Regions from separate parts of the Lysinibacillus sp. BS3 genome, predicted to be linked through region 3. Evidence: riboswitches for the same ligand, from Rfam matches in the RefSeq annotation. Region 3 holds a riboswitch; each other region holds the start of a gene.
What was found. A riboswitch is a leader RNA that binds a small molecule or an ion and turns the genes downstream of it on or off. The one in region 3 is predicted to bind S-adenosylmethionine.

Region 1: another riboswitch for S-adenosylmethionine. It lies ahead of AAJG31_RS11170 (MetQ/NlpA family ABC transporter substrate-binding protein); the one in region 3 lies ahead of AAJG31_RS18325 (methionine ABC transporter ATP-binding protein).
Region 2: another riboswitch for S-adenosylmethionine. It lies ahead of AAJG31_RS11565 (O-acetylhomoserine aminocarboxypropyltransferase/cysteine synthase family protein); the one in region 3 lies ahead of AAJG31_RS18325 (methionine ABC transporter ATP-binding protein).

Annotation. Positions count from the first base shown of each region.
Region 1 covers NZ_CP154860.1:2,236,344-2,242,006, forward strand. Annotated here, with positions in the region: gene AAJG31_RS11150 (PucR family transcriptional regulator ligand-binding domain-containing protein) at 1-940, shown strand, start outside; gene AAJG31_RS11155 (carbon-nitrogen family hydrolase) at 993-1,787, opposite strand; gene AAJG31_RS11160 (pyridoxal phosphate-dependent aminotransferase) at 1,884-3,053, shown strand; gene AAJG31_RS11165 (DNA-binding protein) at 3,096-3,599, opposite strand; SAM riboswitch class I at 3,722-3,826, shown strand; gene AAJG31_RS11170 (MetQ/NlpA family ABC transporter substrate-binding protein) at 3,915-4,745, shown strand; gene AAJG31_RS11175 (ATP-binding cassette domain-containing protein) at 4,853-5,663, shown strand, end outside.
Region 2 covers NZ_CP154860.1:2,339,804-2,345,466, forward strand. Annotated here, with positions in the region: gene AAJG31_RS11560 (hypothetical protein) at 222-605, opposite strand; gene AAJG31_RS11565 (O-acetylhomoserine aminocarboxypropyltransferase/cysteine synthase family protein) at 936-2,237, opposite strand; SAM riboswitch class I at 2,354-2,467, opposite strand; gene AAJG31_RS11570 (glycerol-3-phosphate acyltransferase) at 2,623-3,255, shown strand; gene AAJG31_RS11575 (DASS family sodium-coupled anion symporter) at 3,451-4,932, shown strand; gene AAJG31_RS11580 (succinate CoA transferase) at 5,006-5,663, opposite strand, start outside.
Region 3 covers NZ_CP154860.1:3,709,444-3,715,106, reverse strand. Annotated here, with positions in the region: gene AAJG31_RS18340 (response regulator) at 1-774, opposite strand, end outside; gene AAJG31_RS18335 (MetQ/NlpA family ABC transporter substrate-binding protein) at 977-1,828, opposite strand; gene AAJG31_RS18330 (methionine ABC transporter permease) at 1,897-2,565, opposite strand; gene AAJG31_RS18325 (methionine ABC transporter ATP-binding protein) at 2,555-3,583, opposite strand; SAM riboswitch class I at 3,666-3,769, opposite strand; gene AAJG31_RS18320 (thioredoxin family protein) at 3,826-4,137, opposite strand; gene AAJG31_RS18315 (hypothetical protein) at 4,152-4,493, opposite strand; gene gcvH (glycine cleavage system protein GcvH) at 4,585-4,965, opposite strand; gene AAJG31_RS18305 (arsenate reductase family protein) at 5,047-5,403, opposite strand; gene AAJG31_RS18300 (acyl-CoA dehydrogenase family protein) at 5,588-5,663, opposite strand, start outside.

The DNA.
Region 1 (5,663 bases), 1.5 Mb from region 3:
TTTTCTATTTGATCAACATTATGCCGATTTATCAATTTATCGAGAAGATGGGCTTTTCTCCGAATTTGAATTATTAATATTAGATCGCACGGCAACAGCGTTGGCACAGCTTTTAATGCGAGAGTTCTATATTGAGGAAAAAAAGAATATTGAGGATGCTTCGATTTTAGCTGATTGGATTGATCAAAAACTATCTAAGGAGGAAATCTATAAATTTATCGTTACACATTATACTAACTATACACAATCCAGTGGCACTGTCTTTATTTTGGCTTCTCCTAATACGTTGACAAAGGCACAGGAGGATGTAGTCTATAGTAAGCTTTATTATCGTAATCTCTTTGAGCAACATGGCTTTATTCCATTTTTATTTGAAAGAAAAAGCTATGTTATTTTTATTTTACTGCATACAAAAGATAGTAAAGCCATTCGTGATATGCTAAACAACATGTTTTCCTCTTTGGTCAAAACTGAATTTTATAAAAAGCAGCAGGCACAAGGTTATCAGATAGCTATTGGGAAGGTTGTTTGTGATGTAGATGAAATTCCTAAAAGCTATCAAACTGCACTAGAAACCTTATATATTTGTCGAAAAGTACAAACGTCCTCGTTCTTTTACGATGATCTGCATTTATATCATTTAATCTATAAATTACAAATGCAGGTGGATTTACAGGAAGTGATTTATGACTATTTACAGCCCGTTATTGAATACGATGAAAAATATAATAGTAAGCTTCTCGAAACATTGCAGGTGTATTTACAAACAAATGGCTCTAAACAGCAAACAGCGAATCAATTGTTTATTGTTCGTCAAACACTCTATCACCGCTTAAAAAAGCTTGAAAGTTTACTTGGTAAAAATTTTATGAACGGGCATAACCGCATTACACTTGAATTTATGCTACTAGCCAATTCATTAATCGAGGATAAGAGCTAGAAAAAAGTTGGCACGCTTAAAAGGTTAACTCCCCTCCTAAGCGTGCCCTTTATTACCCTTTCACAACTACATCGTGATACAATCCAGGTCTACGATCATCGTAAACAGGAATTCTTCCACGTACTTCATCGACAATGGAAAAGTCTACATCGATCACTGCTACTTCCTCGTCCTCAGCACCTACCCATAATACTTCTCCCCAAGGCTGAATAATCATAGACTGCCCATTAAAATTTTCTACCTTTTTCGAAATACGATTAACTGCAATGACAAAGCATTGATTTTCAATCGCACGAGCCTGTAGCAACGTTTTCCAATGGTCAATCCTTGGAGTTGGCCACTGCGCTGGTACAAATAATACCTTTGCTCCTTGTAATGCATGTGCACGTAACCATTCTGGGAAGCGAATATCATAGCAAATGACACCAGCAGCTTCAATATCATCTAAAGCAAAACGATTCATTTCATCCCCTGCTTCCAAGTAAAGATGCTCGTCCATTAAACGGAAAAGATGTGCCTTGCTATATTCCCCAACAAGTTCTCCATTACGATCAAAGGTATACATCGTATTATAAAATTTATCGCCTTTCTTTGTTGAAACAGAGCCCCCTACAATATGTACATCAAGTTCCTTAGCAAGTTTAGCCAAAAAGGCCTTTGTCCGCTCACCATTGATATCTGCTAGCTCAGGCAGTTTCTCTAAAGCATAGCCTGTATTCCACATTTCAGGTAACACTATGATTTCTGCCCCATTTTTTGCAGCTTCACGAATCTTATCCTCGGCACGTTCAAAATTTTCTTCAACTTTGCCAAAGCCAACATTTAATTGAATACAACCGATTTTCATCTCTATTCCTCCTCTAGACAATTAACAGAAAAAGTAATACTATTTGCTTCATATTCTTCAATAATAATTATTATATTCTGAAAAAGGTGATCATGCATGGAATTCTCTAAAAAACTACAGCAACTACCCACTCAATTTTTTGCAGCACTCGTTCAAAAAGTAAACTTGGCTCTAGAAGAAGGGCGTGATGTCATTAACCTTGGGCAAGGAAATCCCGATCAGCCAACGCCTATTCACATCATTCAAGCATTACAGGAAGCAGCTGAAAATCCTCAAAACCACAAATATTCACCATTTAGAGGTCTCGCTGAATTACGCCAAGCTGCTGCGGACTTTTATCAACGTGAATATCAGGTAGAACTAAATCCAGATACAGAGGTAGCGATTCTTGGTGGAACAAAAATTGGTCTAGTTGAGCTACCTTTAGCTGTGTTAAACCCTGGTGACACGATGCTCTTACCAGATCCTGGCTATCCAGATTACCTATCAGGTGTTGTACTAGGAGACGTCAATTTTGAAGTAATGCCCCTTTTTGCTGAAAATGATTTCTTACCTGATTATCATGCATTACCTGATGAAGTGAAAGAAAAAGCAAAGCTTCTTTACTTAAATTACCCGAACAACCCTACAGGTGGTACAGCATCACTTGCGTTTTTTGAAGAGACCGTTCGCTTTGCGAAGGAGCACAATATTATCGTATCACATGATTTTGCTTATGGGGCAATAGGATTTGACGGTAATAAACCAGTTAGCTTCCTTCAAGCAAAGGGTGCAAAAGAAGTAGGAGTTGAAATGTATACATTATCGAAAACCTATAATATGGCTGGCTGGCGTATAGGCTTCGCTGTAGGGAATGCCGAGATTATTGCTGCTATTAATCTAATTCAGGATCATCTGTTTTGTAGTCAATTCCCTGCCATTCAACAAGCCGCAGCAGTAGCACTGACGGCTTCCCAGCAATGTGCGGATGAACTACGAGCTACTTATGAGCGTCGCCGCAATGTACTCATTGAAGAAGCTCGAAGAATTGGCTGGCATGTTACGGCTCCAAGTGGCTCCTTCTTCGCATGGCTCCCTGTACCACTAGGCTATACAAGTGAACAGTTTGCTGATCTTTTGCTCGAAAAAGCTGATATCGCTGTAGCAGCAGGTAATGGCTTCGGTCAATATGGTGAAGGCTATGTACGCGTAGGATTGCTGGTTAGTGAGGAGCGCTTACGTGAAGCAATCCATAGAATCGAGCAATTACAATTGTTTAAAAGATAATGACGCCGTATCCTGTAGCTATCCCTAGCTACAGGATTATTACTATTTTTCAATTTTCCTTGGTTGCCCTAAACCATTTTCTAATGGATAAAATTGAACATGACCTGTTTCATCATCCCATTTTCGAATATGTTGAATCCCTTGTACCTCTGCCAACACGATGTCAGCAGTAATAACAGGGTTGCCCCCTTTTATTAAATGCCCACCTGATACAACACCCCATTGATCGCTCATAGAACCATGGAAATGTGTCTCATATCCACCATCTCGCTTACACACCACACCTGAACCTTGAATAAATTCTAATGGTCCCTCTTTTTCAATCACATCACTAAAACGAACTTGAATTTGAGCTGTTGCATCTGGCACTAAATAAACAAAGCTGCTTTTTTGAAAGCTGCCAATACAGCTTACAATTGTTGCTGACTCTATGCTATTCTCTTTGCAAAGCGCTTCAATCCCTTCAATGATATCTGTTCCCGTTAGAAAACGAGCACTAATAACCTTACCAAATGAACCTATACCATAATTAACTCTTACAGACATTGTTATCCCTCTTTTGCGTCGAAATATTATAATTATATAAAAAATTTAAAAATTATTTATTGACTTACTATACCCTATAAATTATATTAGTTCTATCGGAATTACAAAAAAATATTATAAATCTCTTATCAAGAGTAGCTGAGGGACTGGCCCTATGAAGCTCGGCAACCTCCTTTTTATAGGAAGGTGCTAAATCCTGCAAACGATCTTCGTTTGATAGATAAGAGAGGACATCTTTTCATGAGCCTCTCTTAATTTGTAAGAGAGTTTTTTTATTTTCAAAAAACCGATAAAAACAATCTTGGAGGTATTTTCATGAAAAAGAAAAATAAATTTTTAGTAGGTTTAGCAAGTTTAACATTAGTAGCAGCTTTAGCAGGCTGTGGCTCTAAAGAAGATAGTAAAAGCCAAGCTGAAGGAATTGATGAAAAGAAAATCGTTGTAGGCGTCACTTCTGGTCCACACGAACAAATTGCAGAAGTAGCCGCTAAAGTAGCAAAAGAAAATGGGCTAGAAGTAGAACTAAAATCATTTTCTGACTATGTTTTACCTAATACATCCTTAGCTGAAGGTGATCTTGATGCGAACAGCTATCAACACGAGCCTTTCCTAGATACATTTAATAAAGACCATGATACAGATTTAGTACCAGTGGGCAAGACGATTTTAAATCCAATGGGTATCTACTCAGAAAAATATAAATCCTTTGATGACATTCCTGACGGTGCAACGTTTGGCTTACCAAATGACCCAACGAATGGAGCACGTGCCCTCTTTGTTTTACAGGAAGCTGGCTATATTAAGTTAAAAGAGGGTGCAGACTTAACAGCCTCGATCCGTGATGTAGAAGAAAACAAAAAGAATTTAAAATTCATTGAATTAGAGGCAGCTCAAATTCCTAAACAACTTAGTGAAGTAGATGTAGCAGCTATTAATACAAACTTTGCACTAGAAGCTGGCATTAACCCTAAAGATGACTCTATTTTATTGGAATCTACTGATTCTCCATACGTGAACTATATTGTTGTACGTGCTGAAAATGAAAATGATCCAACAATTAAAAAGTTCGTTGAGGCTTACCAATCTGACGAAGTGCGTCAATTCATCGAAGAGGAATTCAAAGGTTCTGTAATCCCTAGCTGGTAATATGTTCAGAAAGCTTCTATAAAGCCAAAGAATCTGCTGAAATTCCCCAATGGGAAGACGAGCAGATTCTTGCTTTTTAGAAGGTTGAGAAAGGAGCAAACAATCGCATGATTCAATTACAAAATATCTCAAAAGAATTTAAATCGAAAAAAGGCATCATAAAAGCTGTGGATGGCATCAACCTTCACGTAAAAAAGGGACAAATTCATGGTGTAATCGGCTATAGTGGTGCTGGTAAAAGTACACTCATTCGTTGCGTTAATCTACTAGAACGTCCTACAGCAGGAAAAGTAGTGATAGACAATGTAGACATTACGACCCTTTCTCTTCACGAATTACGTCAAACACGCCAAAAAATCGGGATGATCTTCCAGCACTTTAATCTCTTAAAAACAGCAACAGTTTACAATAATATTGCAGTTCCCTTAAAGCTACTAGGCTATAAAGAGGCGGAAGTAAAAAACCGAGTAGCTAAGTATGCTGAAATTGTCGGTTTAACAGATAAACTAGATAGTTACCCAAATCAACTTTCAGGTGGTCAAAAACAGCGTGTGGCTATTGCACGTGCCTTAGCACAGGAACCAGAGATTTTACTTAGTGACGAAGCAACAAGTGCACTTGATCCTGAGACAACGGAAGCCATTCTTGAATTGTTGTTAAAAATTAATCGTGAATTAGGCATTACGATTCTGCTCATCACACATGAAATGAATGTAATTCAAAAAATTTGCGATGAGGTTTCTGTTCTAGAATCAGGGAAAGTTGTGGAATTTGGCACAGCGATTGAACTTTTTGCGAAACCGAAGCACCCTACAACGCGAAAGTTTTTAAATACAATTTCACAACGTAATTTATCCCCCTCTCTTATTGAGCAATTAAATGTTTCAGGAAGTGTAATCCGTTTAACATTCCTTGGTG
Region 2 (5,663 bases), 1.4 Mb from region 3:
TTTTCTCTAGATGTGCAAAAGAAATCGGTTTCATTCCCTTTATTATACGTTTTATTAATCAATCTATAAGATTTGAACAAATATTGACTATTTACATTTCAATATATGAATGTCTTTCTTCTATTATATATATGTATGCTCAGACACTCATAACAATCCCTTTAAAGAAAAAACTCATTCCCTGTAGCAGCAGAGAATGAGCTTAAAAATATGAGGGGGTTTTAACTTGCTTTTGAAAGCAATTGATAACGATATTGTGCTAAAGCTTGTTGAACAAGACTAATCTCTTCTTCTGTAAAATTTGGTATTGCATACGTACGTTCCACTAATTGAAATGTACCATACTTCAAGTAAAACTCTGTCGCAGGAAGTGAGATATGGCTCACACCGTACTGTTCATATGCCTCAAATACTTCCTTTACAGTAAAGTCCTTTTCAGTAAAAACATGTTCTTGAAATGCTGTATGACCAAATACTTCCTGCCATTTTCTTTCGACTGATGTAAGAAGGTGTTGAATGGATTTATTGTTGACAAATACATGCCCTTCATTTAGCTCATATATTAGATAGGATACAATGTTTTGCGCACTATAGATGTTACCCATTTTAAACACTCCTTTATCATCAGTTTTTGGGAAGAGTAGTCACTGGCTAGGCAACTACTCTTCTATATATTCAAAAGTGGGGGAGCACTTATGAAACATTTACCTTTTAAAAAAAATTTTCGTACTGTTAACTTATTTCCTAGTATATAACATGGATTTAACAAAGTCAATAATACATATAAAATTACTTGGTATTATTTTTTATAAGGTTCTGATAATTAACGGATGCAGTAATAGATTGATGTAGCAACGTTTAACGCATTACCAAATGAGGCTAATCGAATGAGAAAATACGTTAACGTCACAACATCTTACCATTTTCTTTAAACTTTAAGCTTCTACTGTTTGTTCAGTTGTTGTAGCCTGTGTAATGGCTTGATCTAAATCAGCAATAATATCCTCTACTGCCTCTAAACCGATGGATAAGCGAATGAGCGACTCGGTTACACCAGCTTGAACTAATTCGTCTGCTGATAGTTGCTGATGAGTAGTGGAAGCTGGATGAATAATTAATGACTTTGCATCACCTACATTTGCTACATGTGAAAATAATTTCACGCTATCAATAAGCTTTCGCCCAGCTTCTCGTCCACCCTTTATGCCAAATGTAAGCACTGAACCGAAGCCATTTCTTAAATATTTTTTTGCTAACTCATGTGTCGGAAAATCTTCTAGGCCATTATAATTTACATACTCCACAGATGGGTGGTTTTGTAAATACTCAGCCACTGCCAATGCATTTTCATTGTGTTTAGGGATACGCAGATGAAGCGTTTCTAACCCTTGCAATAAATTAAAAGCAGCATCAGCACTTAATGTTGGACCAAAATCACGTAATAATTGTACACGTAGCTTTGTAGCAAAGGCAGCAGAAGCTGTATCAATTCCATAACGTAGACCATGGTAAGAGGCATCTGGTTCAGTAAAACCAGGGAATCGACCGCTAGTCCAATCAAACTTACCAGCGTCTACAACAACGCCCCCTAAAGTTGTACCATGACCTCCTATCCATTTAGTTGCTGAATGAACTACAACATCTGCGCCGTATTCAATAGGTGTAGAACCGTAAGGAGAAGCGAACGTGCTGTCAATAATTAATGGTAGACCATTATCATGTGCAATTTTAGCTACTGCTTCAATATCTAAAACCTTTAAACTTGGATTACCATAAACCTCTGCAAAGACAGCTTTTGTTTTATCAGTAATCGCTGCTTTGAAATTCTCTGGGTTTGTTTCATCTACAAAAATTGTTTTAATACCATAGTTTGGTAATGTGTTAGCAAATAAATTATACGTACCACCATATAAAGAACTAGCTGCTACTATCTCATCACCAGCTCCCGCTAGATTTAAAATGGAAAATGCGATAGCTGCTGCACCAGATGAAAGTGCTACTGCTGCTGTTCCACCTTCCAATAAAGCCACACGTTTTTCAAACACATCAACTGTTGGATTGGTAATTCGTGTGTAAATGTTCCCTGCTTCCTCTAAGGCAAAAAGACGTTGCGCATGAGCAGTGTCTTTAAATACGAAAGCAGTTGAGCGATAGACTGGAACTGTGCGAGAACCCGTCACTGGGTCTGGCTCTTGACCACCATGCAACAGCAATGTTTCTGGTTTAAAATTTGTCATTGTGTACCTCCAAATGGTTATTTTTTTACGATGGTACCGGAGATGAGGAGGATTTTTCTGTAGAAAACAAAAACCCTCTTCAGCTAAGAAGAGGGTTGCGGTTGCAAGTTTTCCTCCCCTTATCTGCCAGATCCAAGTAAGAATCTGTAGGAATTAGCACCTTAGTAAGCTCATTGCTTACTGGTTGCCGGGCATCATAGGGCCTATCCCTCCGCCGCTCTTGATAAGAGTATGAGATTCAATTTCCATCGTTGTTACACAGTATAAACATAGAGTTTTTTTCTGTCAACAAGTAAATTTTATTTTTTCCGAAACTTCTGTCTGCTCTTATACGTAATATGAACGCATACACTATTTTAGAAAAAATTTTGAGAGGAGTATTTTTATGGTAAAGGCCGTGATCATTTTTCTTATGATTGGCTATTTAATAGGCTGTATTCACGGCTCTAAAGTGGCTCAATTTTTATCGGGGGTTGATTTAAAAAAGGCTGGCCACGGTAATGCTGGTGCCTCTAATGCTACTCTTTCCCTTGGCTGGAAGTATGGCGTTTTAGTAGCCCTCATCGATATAGGCAAAGGCGTTGTCGCTATTATAGGTGCGCATTTTTATCTAGCGGACGCTATTCATTTAACAGAAGAACAAATTTGGCTGCTTACTTATATTATGGCTGCTGGGGTTATTTTAGGTCATAATTTCCCCTTCTACATGGGCTTCAACGGCGGGAAAGGAACGGCCTCCATCATTGGTATTTTACTTGCTGTTGATTGGAAGATTGGTTTATTTGCACTTATTTTATTTGTTATTTTATCCTTTGCAACAAATTATTTAATTGTAGGTGTTCTAGAATTTTATCTCGTGTTTTGTACAGCAACTTATTTATGGATTCCTGGCATTGGCCCAACCATTATAGCTCTTCTTCTTTTTGGCATAGCCATCATCCTGCACCTCGAAAATATTAAACGATTAGTCAATGGAACAGAGCCTAAAGTAACTTCTGCCTTTAAGAAAAAGAAATAATATTTAATGGATATTTTTGTATTTTTTGTGACCGTATTTTTTCTCTTTATCTACTCATATTGCTGTAAAAAACACCATTTTCACATAGATTTTTTTCTACAATAAAATAGACATATTCTTATCTCAATAAAACATTATACAGGCCGATGTTATGGATAATAATCGTCATTTTTATCGTAGAAAGGATGAGAAAATATGTCTTCACCAAAGCAAGCAGCTACAAAACTTAATTTAAAGCCACTATGGATTGGCTTGGCATTCGCGTTACTAATCATTATTACCTTCTTACCTAACAATGGTGATTTACCTATAGCTGGGCAACGAGCTTTAGCCATTTTAGCTTTTGCAGTCATCCTTTGGGTTACAGAGGCCGTTTCATATCCTGTGAGCTCGGCCATGATCATTGCACTAGTAACTGTTTTACTAGGACTCGCTCCGTCAATGGATAATCCAACTACAGAGCTAGGAACAGCTAGCGCATTAAAATTATCTTTAAGTGGCTTTAGTAATTCTGCCGTTGCTTTAGTAGCAGCAGCTCTTTTTCTAGCGGCAGCAATGCAAATTACTAATCTACATAAACGACTTGCACTTTGGATTCTTTCACTGGTAGGAACGAAAACAAAAGCTATCGTATTTGGCGCTATTTTAGTGTCTATCGTCCTCGCATTTTTTGTACCTTCTGCTACAGCACGAGCTGGCGCGGTAGTACCGATATTGCTTGGAATGGTGGCAGCATTTGGTTTACCACGTGATAGTCGGCTTGCTGCCTTATTAGTTATTACTTCGGTACAAGCCGTTTCCATTTGGAATATTGGTATTAAAACTGCAGCAGCTCAAAATATGGTGGCTTTAAACTTTATCCAAGAGCAATTTAATGTGGATATTTCATGGGGTGCTTGGCTACTTTATGCAGCCCCCTTCTCAATTATTATGTCGATCTTTTTATTTTTCATTATGATTGCTTTAATTAAACCTGAGACTAGCAATATCGAAGGTGGTAAAGAGGTCATCAAAAAACAGCTTGCAGAGCTTGGCCCATTAAAGGCTCCTGAAATTCGTTTAATCATTACATCCGTAGTTTTACTATTTTTCTGGGCAACTGAAGGGAAGCTACATCCATTTGATACGACAACAGTCACAATTATTGCTATCGCGATTCTATTAATGCCTAAAATCGGTGTGTATTCATGGAAGGAAGTTGAGCCTCATATTCCATGGGGGACAATTATCGTCTTTGCGGTAGGCATTATGTTAGGAACCATTTTACTAAATACGCAAGGTGCTGCATGGTTATCAGATAAAGTTTTTGGTTCACTTGGGCTAGATACTATGCCTTTACTAGCAACCATCGCACTCGTAACTTTATTTAACATTTTGATTCATTTAGGTTTTGCAAGCGCAACTAGCTTAGCCTCAGCACTTATACCTGTGTTTATCGTTTTAGCCTCCACATTAACGGCTAATGTTGATCAAGTTGGTTTTGTTATTGTGCAACAATTCGTCATAAGCTTTGGCTTCCTGTTACCAATTAGTGCACCACAAAACATGCTTGCCTATGGTACAGGCTCCTTTACAACAAAGGATTTCTTGAAATCTGGAATTCCCTTAACCATTATCGGTTTCCTTCTCGTACTTTTGTTCTCTGCAACTTATTGGAAATGGATTGGATTATTATAGAACTTTCATTAAATTAAAACGTAAAAGCCTTGAAGAAACAGACTATCTGTCCTTCAAGGCTTTTAAGATAAGACTATTGTTTCGTAAAAGCAGGGTCCTTCATCGTACCGTTTTTCGCATAGTTAACGTGCCATGATAGTGCTTTTTCTAGGTCATGTGGTGTGTGATGTCCACCCGTTGCCTCATTGGCATCATTAAAGTACTGCCACAGCTGCTCCCTATAATCAGGATGTGCACAATTATCAATGATAAGTCCCACTCGTTCTTTTGGAGCAAGTCCTCGTAAATCTGCTACGCCCTGTTCAGTTAAAATGACATCAACATCATGCTCCGTATGATCCACATGTGAGACCATTGGGACAATACTCGAAATATCTCCACCCTTAGCATAAGACTTTGTTACAAAAATTCCTAAACGTGCATTACGAGCAAAGTCACCAGACCCTCCGATACCATTCATCATCTTTGTACCAGAAACATGTGTGGAATTCACATTGCCGTAAATATCTAATTCCAATGCCGTATTCACTGAAATTAATCCGAGTCGACGAATAATTTCAGGCTGATTTGAAATTTCTTGAGGGCGCAACACTAATTTATCAGCATATTTTTCAAAATTCCCATAAACACGGTTTCCTACTTGCTCAGAAAGGGTAATAGAAGTAGCAGATGCAAAATTCACTTTCCCTGCATCCATTAATTCAAATACTGCATCTTGGAGAACTTCTGAA
Region 3 (5,663 bases):
ATTAAGCGCTGCCCCTTCAGAATTGCGTTCTGACATCATATAAATAATAAATTTCTTTTCATTTGGCATATGTCGTAAGATATGCAATATTTCTAAGCCATTTTTCAGCGGTAAAATATCATTCATAAGAATTAGATGCATATGCCCTGATTTATAATCATCCGATTGCAAAAAGCTATAGCCATCCTCATAAACCTTTACATCTAAAGAAAAATAAGGGATATTTATTTGCTTAAGCGTTGACTCTAATACTTGTCTAAAAATGGCGTTTTGCTCAATAATACTAACTTTCACTAATTCAGTTGGTTGCTCACAGTAATCCTTTACCTCTGCTATACTCCATGTTAATTGCTCATCCCCTGATAACATCTGTTTATTTTTATTTAACAGCTCTTCAAAAATAACGTTATTATTTCTTATTTCTGTTATAGAGGCCTTTAATGCAATCTGTTGGAACTTCCGTTCTGCTTTTAAGATGGCAAATATTCGTTTTAAAAACGCCCTAGCTTCTACATCACTACTTTGTAAAAAGAAGATGCCCCAATGATCCCCGTCGGATAATTGAAAAAGCAAGTCTGTCTTGCGTATTTTTGATTGTAAAAACGAGGTAACTTGATCATTCACATTTTCATTCAGTTGTGTAGCATTAGCTGTTTTTAAAAAGACTGCTGTTATAGTAAGGCGTGATCTAATAACACTTTCTCGCCATATTTTAAAGTAGCGCTCTACTTCATGTTCTTGCATGATGTCATGGGTGAATTTTATATCATTCATTAGAATCACTCCATCTAGTTTTTTCTTATTATTACTTTCTATCATTTATTTCGTAGATTAACAACATTACTATAGTAATAAATGTGACTAAACAATAAATAGACGTCATAAAAAATACATAGTTTCTCATCAATTTAACTACAAATAAAAAAGAGTACATAAGTCGTTAAACTTATGTACCCTTTTATAAAATTTTTAATTCTTATTTTACCGGTACTACTGCACCTTTCCACTCTTCTAAAATGAAGTCTTGGATTTCTTTAGATGTTAATACTTCTAATAATTTTTTAATTTCAGGTTTTGATTCATCACCTGCACGTACAGCGATGATGTTAACATATGGAGATTCTTTATCTTCAAGAGAAATAGCATCTTCAATTGGGTTTAAACCGTTATCGATGGCAAAGTTAGAATTGATAAGTACTGCATCGCCTTCATCGTTTTCGTACATTTGTACAAGCATTTCTGGGGCAGTATTTGCATCGAATTTAAAGTTTTTAGGATTTTCTTCAATATCCTTTAATTCTGCTGCTGTTTTATCAATGCCTTCTTTTAATTTGATTAAGCCTTTAGCCTCTAACAATGACAGCATACGACCATGGTCAGATACTGAGTTAGAAAGTAAAATTGTTGCGCCTTCAGGCAGGTCTTCTAACGTTTTATATTTTTTAGAGTAAATACCGATTGGTTCAATATGAACGCCACCTGCATTAACGAAATCATAGCCATTGTCTTTAATTTGTAGCTCTAAGTAAGGAATGTGCTGGAAATAGTTTGCATCAAGTGTTTTTGAGTCTAAATCTTGGTTTGGTAGAACATAATCTGTATACGTTTCAATTTTAAGGTCTATGCCTTCTTTAGCTAAGATCGGTTTTGCTTTTTCTAAAATAACTGCGTGTGGTGTATTAGAAGCACCTACTTTTAATATTACGTTTTCTTTGCTATCTGTTTGATCGCCAGATGCTGATTTTTCATCTTCTTTTTTATCTGTACCGCAAGCTGCTAATGCTAGTACAAGTATTGATAAAAATAATCCTGCTAATAACTTTTTCATTTATGACACTCCCTTTTATTTGTTTAAAATATGTTAGCGGTAAAAACCGGAATAACCTCATTTTCGTGCTAGCGTTTATCAATTTTCTCGGTAATTAAATCACCAATCCATTGAATAATAAATACGACTACTAAGATCAAAATAGTTGCCATTAATGTCACATCTTGGCGATTTCGCTGGAAGCCGTCTAAGAAAGCTAAGTTACCAAGACCACCTGCACCAATAATTCCTGCCATCGCTGTATATCCTACAAGAGCAACAGCCGTTACAGTGATACCAGAAATCAAAGCTGGTAATGATTCCGGAACCAATACTTTCCAAATAATCGTAGAAGTTTTTGCTCCCATTGAACGGGCTGCTTCAATCACACCTTTATCAATTTCACGTAACGCAATTAATACCATACGAGCATAAAACGGTGCTGCACCGATAATTAAAGCAGGTAACGCCGCATTGGCACCGCGAATTGTACCTAGTAAAAACTTCGTAAATGGAATTAATAAAATAATTAATACGATAAATGGAATGGAACGGAAAATATTAACGAGTGATCCTGTTAAAAAGTTAACGATTTTATTTGCCCATAACTGATTGGGGCTAGTTAGAAATAGAACAATACCAATGACTAACCCAAGAATAAATGTCACAACCGTTGATATAGCTGTCATGTATAAAGTTTCATAGGTAGCTTGCCACATATTTTCCCAGTCTACATTCGGAAAGAGATTAGTTAGCATTTTCAATCACCTCCGTCTGTACTTCCACTGTATTTAAATAACGAAGGGCTTCAGTGACGTTTGTCTGAGAGCCATCAATTTGCACAATCAATGTACCATATGCACCATTTTTTGTTTGCGAAATATTTCCGTGAACAATACTTACTTCTACATCAAATTGTTTCACAAGATGTGAGATGACAGGCTGTTCTGTTTTTTCACCAACAAAAATCAATTTGACAAGTTGTCCAGTTGGATAGTTTGTTTTAATTTGTGCTACCGTATCCTGTGTTTCCTTAGTGTCTGTAATTTGAGATACAAACTTCTTAGTAATAGCCGCCTGTGGGGCTTGGAAGACTTGTAATACCTCACCACGTTCCACAATTTCGCCTGCCTCCATCACCGCTACACGATGACAAATTTTGCGGATGACATGCATTTCGTGGGTAATCAGGACGATTGTTAAGCCTAAGCGTTCATTTATATCTACGAGTAAATCAAGAATGGCATCCGTTGTTTCAGGGTCGAGTGCGGATGTCGCCTCATCACATAGTAAAACCTCTGGATTATTCGCTAATGCACGTGCAATTCCTACACGCTGCTTTTGTCCCCCAGAAAGCTGGGATGGATATGCCTTATCGCGCCCTTCTAAGCCTACAAGGGCAATTAATTCCTTCACACGCGCTTCACGTTGAGCCTTTGGGAAGCCTGCGATTTCTAAAGGGAATGCAATATTTTCGGCAACTGTTCTTGACCAAAGTAAATTAAAATGCTGGAAAATCATACTTACCTTTTGTCTAGCTGCTCTAAGCTTTTGCCCTTTTATCGATGAAAATTCTTGATTGTTCACCGTTACTGTTCCTGCTGTCGGTTTCTCTAAACCGTTTAATAAACGAATCATGGTACTTTTACCAGCACCACTATAGCCGATAATGCCAAAAATTTCACCTTTATTAATAGTAAGGTTGACGTCTTTGACTGCCGTTAATTCGCCATTTGCTGTTTTGTATTTCTTTGTAATATTTTGAAGCTGGATCATAGCGAATACTCCTTTTCTCATATAGAAAACCCCTTCACTCACAGACAAGTAGAAGGGGTCACGTATGATACGTTAAACCGTTCTCTCATCTTTCAAAGAAAAATCTTTGGGTGATTTGGCACCTTTTCACATTGTGATGGTTGCCGGGCTTCATAGGGCACTTCCCTCCGCCACTCTTCATAAGAGTTCGATATATTTAATGTTTTAGTAATATATTTGATACTTTACCACGCTAGTAAAGTTCAGTCAATTGATTTTTTTAACAATTCATATAAAAATGGTACGGATTGAAAAGCATAAATCTTTTCTGTCACTTTTCCGCCATCACTGATGAGTAGACATGGAACACTTTCAATTTGATGCTCATAAGCTATGTGTTCCAAAAAGTTGATATTTGCTTTACCAATTTGTAGCTGTGGCAGTAATTGCTCAATAATGGACATCATTTTAGATGCCACTGCACACGTTCCACACATCGGTGTATATAAATAAAATGCAGTTTTCTCTCCCGACTGTTTAGCCGCTTCCCACTGCTCTATTGACCATTCTTCCATTTACTCACGCAACCTTACAAAATATATTCATTATGGATTGAAAAATGTGCACGCAGTAAGATCATTGCTAGCACTTTTCTTGGTGTCGTTTCTACTTCCTTGTATGTTGGCATTGTGCGCAGATGCTCAGCCTCTGGATAATGTCTGTCCATTAATGCACGTAGCTTATCACCAGAAGTATCTGCATCAAAAAAAGTAAATAGCTCACAGCCCTCATAGGGATCCAGTAGTTCTTCTAATTGATGCACACCAATTGTACCATTCGTACATAGTATTGTAACATTCTCATTCAAAATAGGCTCAATTTGTAGCTTATCTGAGCGCCCTTCTACTATCAAGCATTTTCCCTCGAACATTACGCCACCTCCATTTAGAGATCCCCACTTATAAGTCATTATATAACAAAAAACGCCGGTAGTTTCCGACGTTTTTCGATTATGGCTTGTCTTATTCAGCGATCATTTCTTCGTATTGCTCTGCTGTCATTAGTTTCTCAACTTCTGATGCGTCAGCAGGCTCAACAACGATCATCCATGCTTTTTCATATGGTGATTCATTAACGAATTCTGGGCTATCTTCTAAATCTGCATTTACTTCAACTACAGTACCTGAGATTGGTGCATATAATTCAGAAACAGTTTTTACTGATTCTACGCTACCGAATGGATCATCTGTTTTGATTTCGTCGCCAACTTGTGGAAGCTCAACGAATACGATATCTCCTAATTCAGATTGTGCGAAGTGAGTAATACCAATACGTACTTTTCCATCTTCTACTTTTACCCATTCATGTTCTTCAGAGTATCGTAAGTCTTTAGGTGTGCTCATGCAAAAAACCCCTCCATAAATATGTAATATATTCACTTTCAGTGTGCCATACTTCTCCTATAAATACAAGGTTTAATACGGTTATTTCCAAGCTTGCTCAAAATCTACTTCTTTAAAACCTAAAGTAACTTTTTTTCCATCTGTCACGATGGGACGTTTAATTAACATGCCATCTGAAGCAAGTAGCTCAAGCTGCTCATCCTCCGTCATTTCCGCTAACTTGTCCTTTAAGCCAAGCTCACGATATTTCATGCCTGAGGTATTAAAAAATTTCTTCAAAGGCTGTCCACTAGCTTGCCAAATAGCTGTTAATTCTTCTTTAGTGGGAGGTTGCTCTGCGATATGTACCTCTTCATAGGAAACCTCATGCTCATTTAACCACTTCTGTGCCTTTTTACATGTTGTACATTTCGGATAATGGAAAAATTGAATCGTCATTACAATGCTCCTCTTCTGTCTTTTTCTGTAGTATACCATCATAGTTGTTTTCAATGGTGAACTTCACTCTTTTTTGTAAGTTTATCCACCAGTTGTGCAAATTTATCCGCTCCTTTTACGATTATCCATCTCATATAAAAAAACCTAGCTATCTTTTGCAGATAGCTAGGTTAAATTTGCACTATTATACAATATATTTTTCAGCATCAATTAATTTAACGGAAGCCTCACGCTTCTTCGCAATTAAATTGTATGGATTA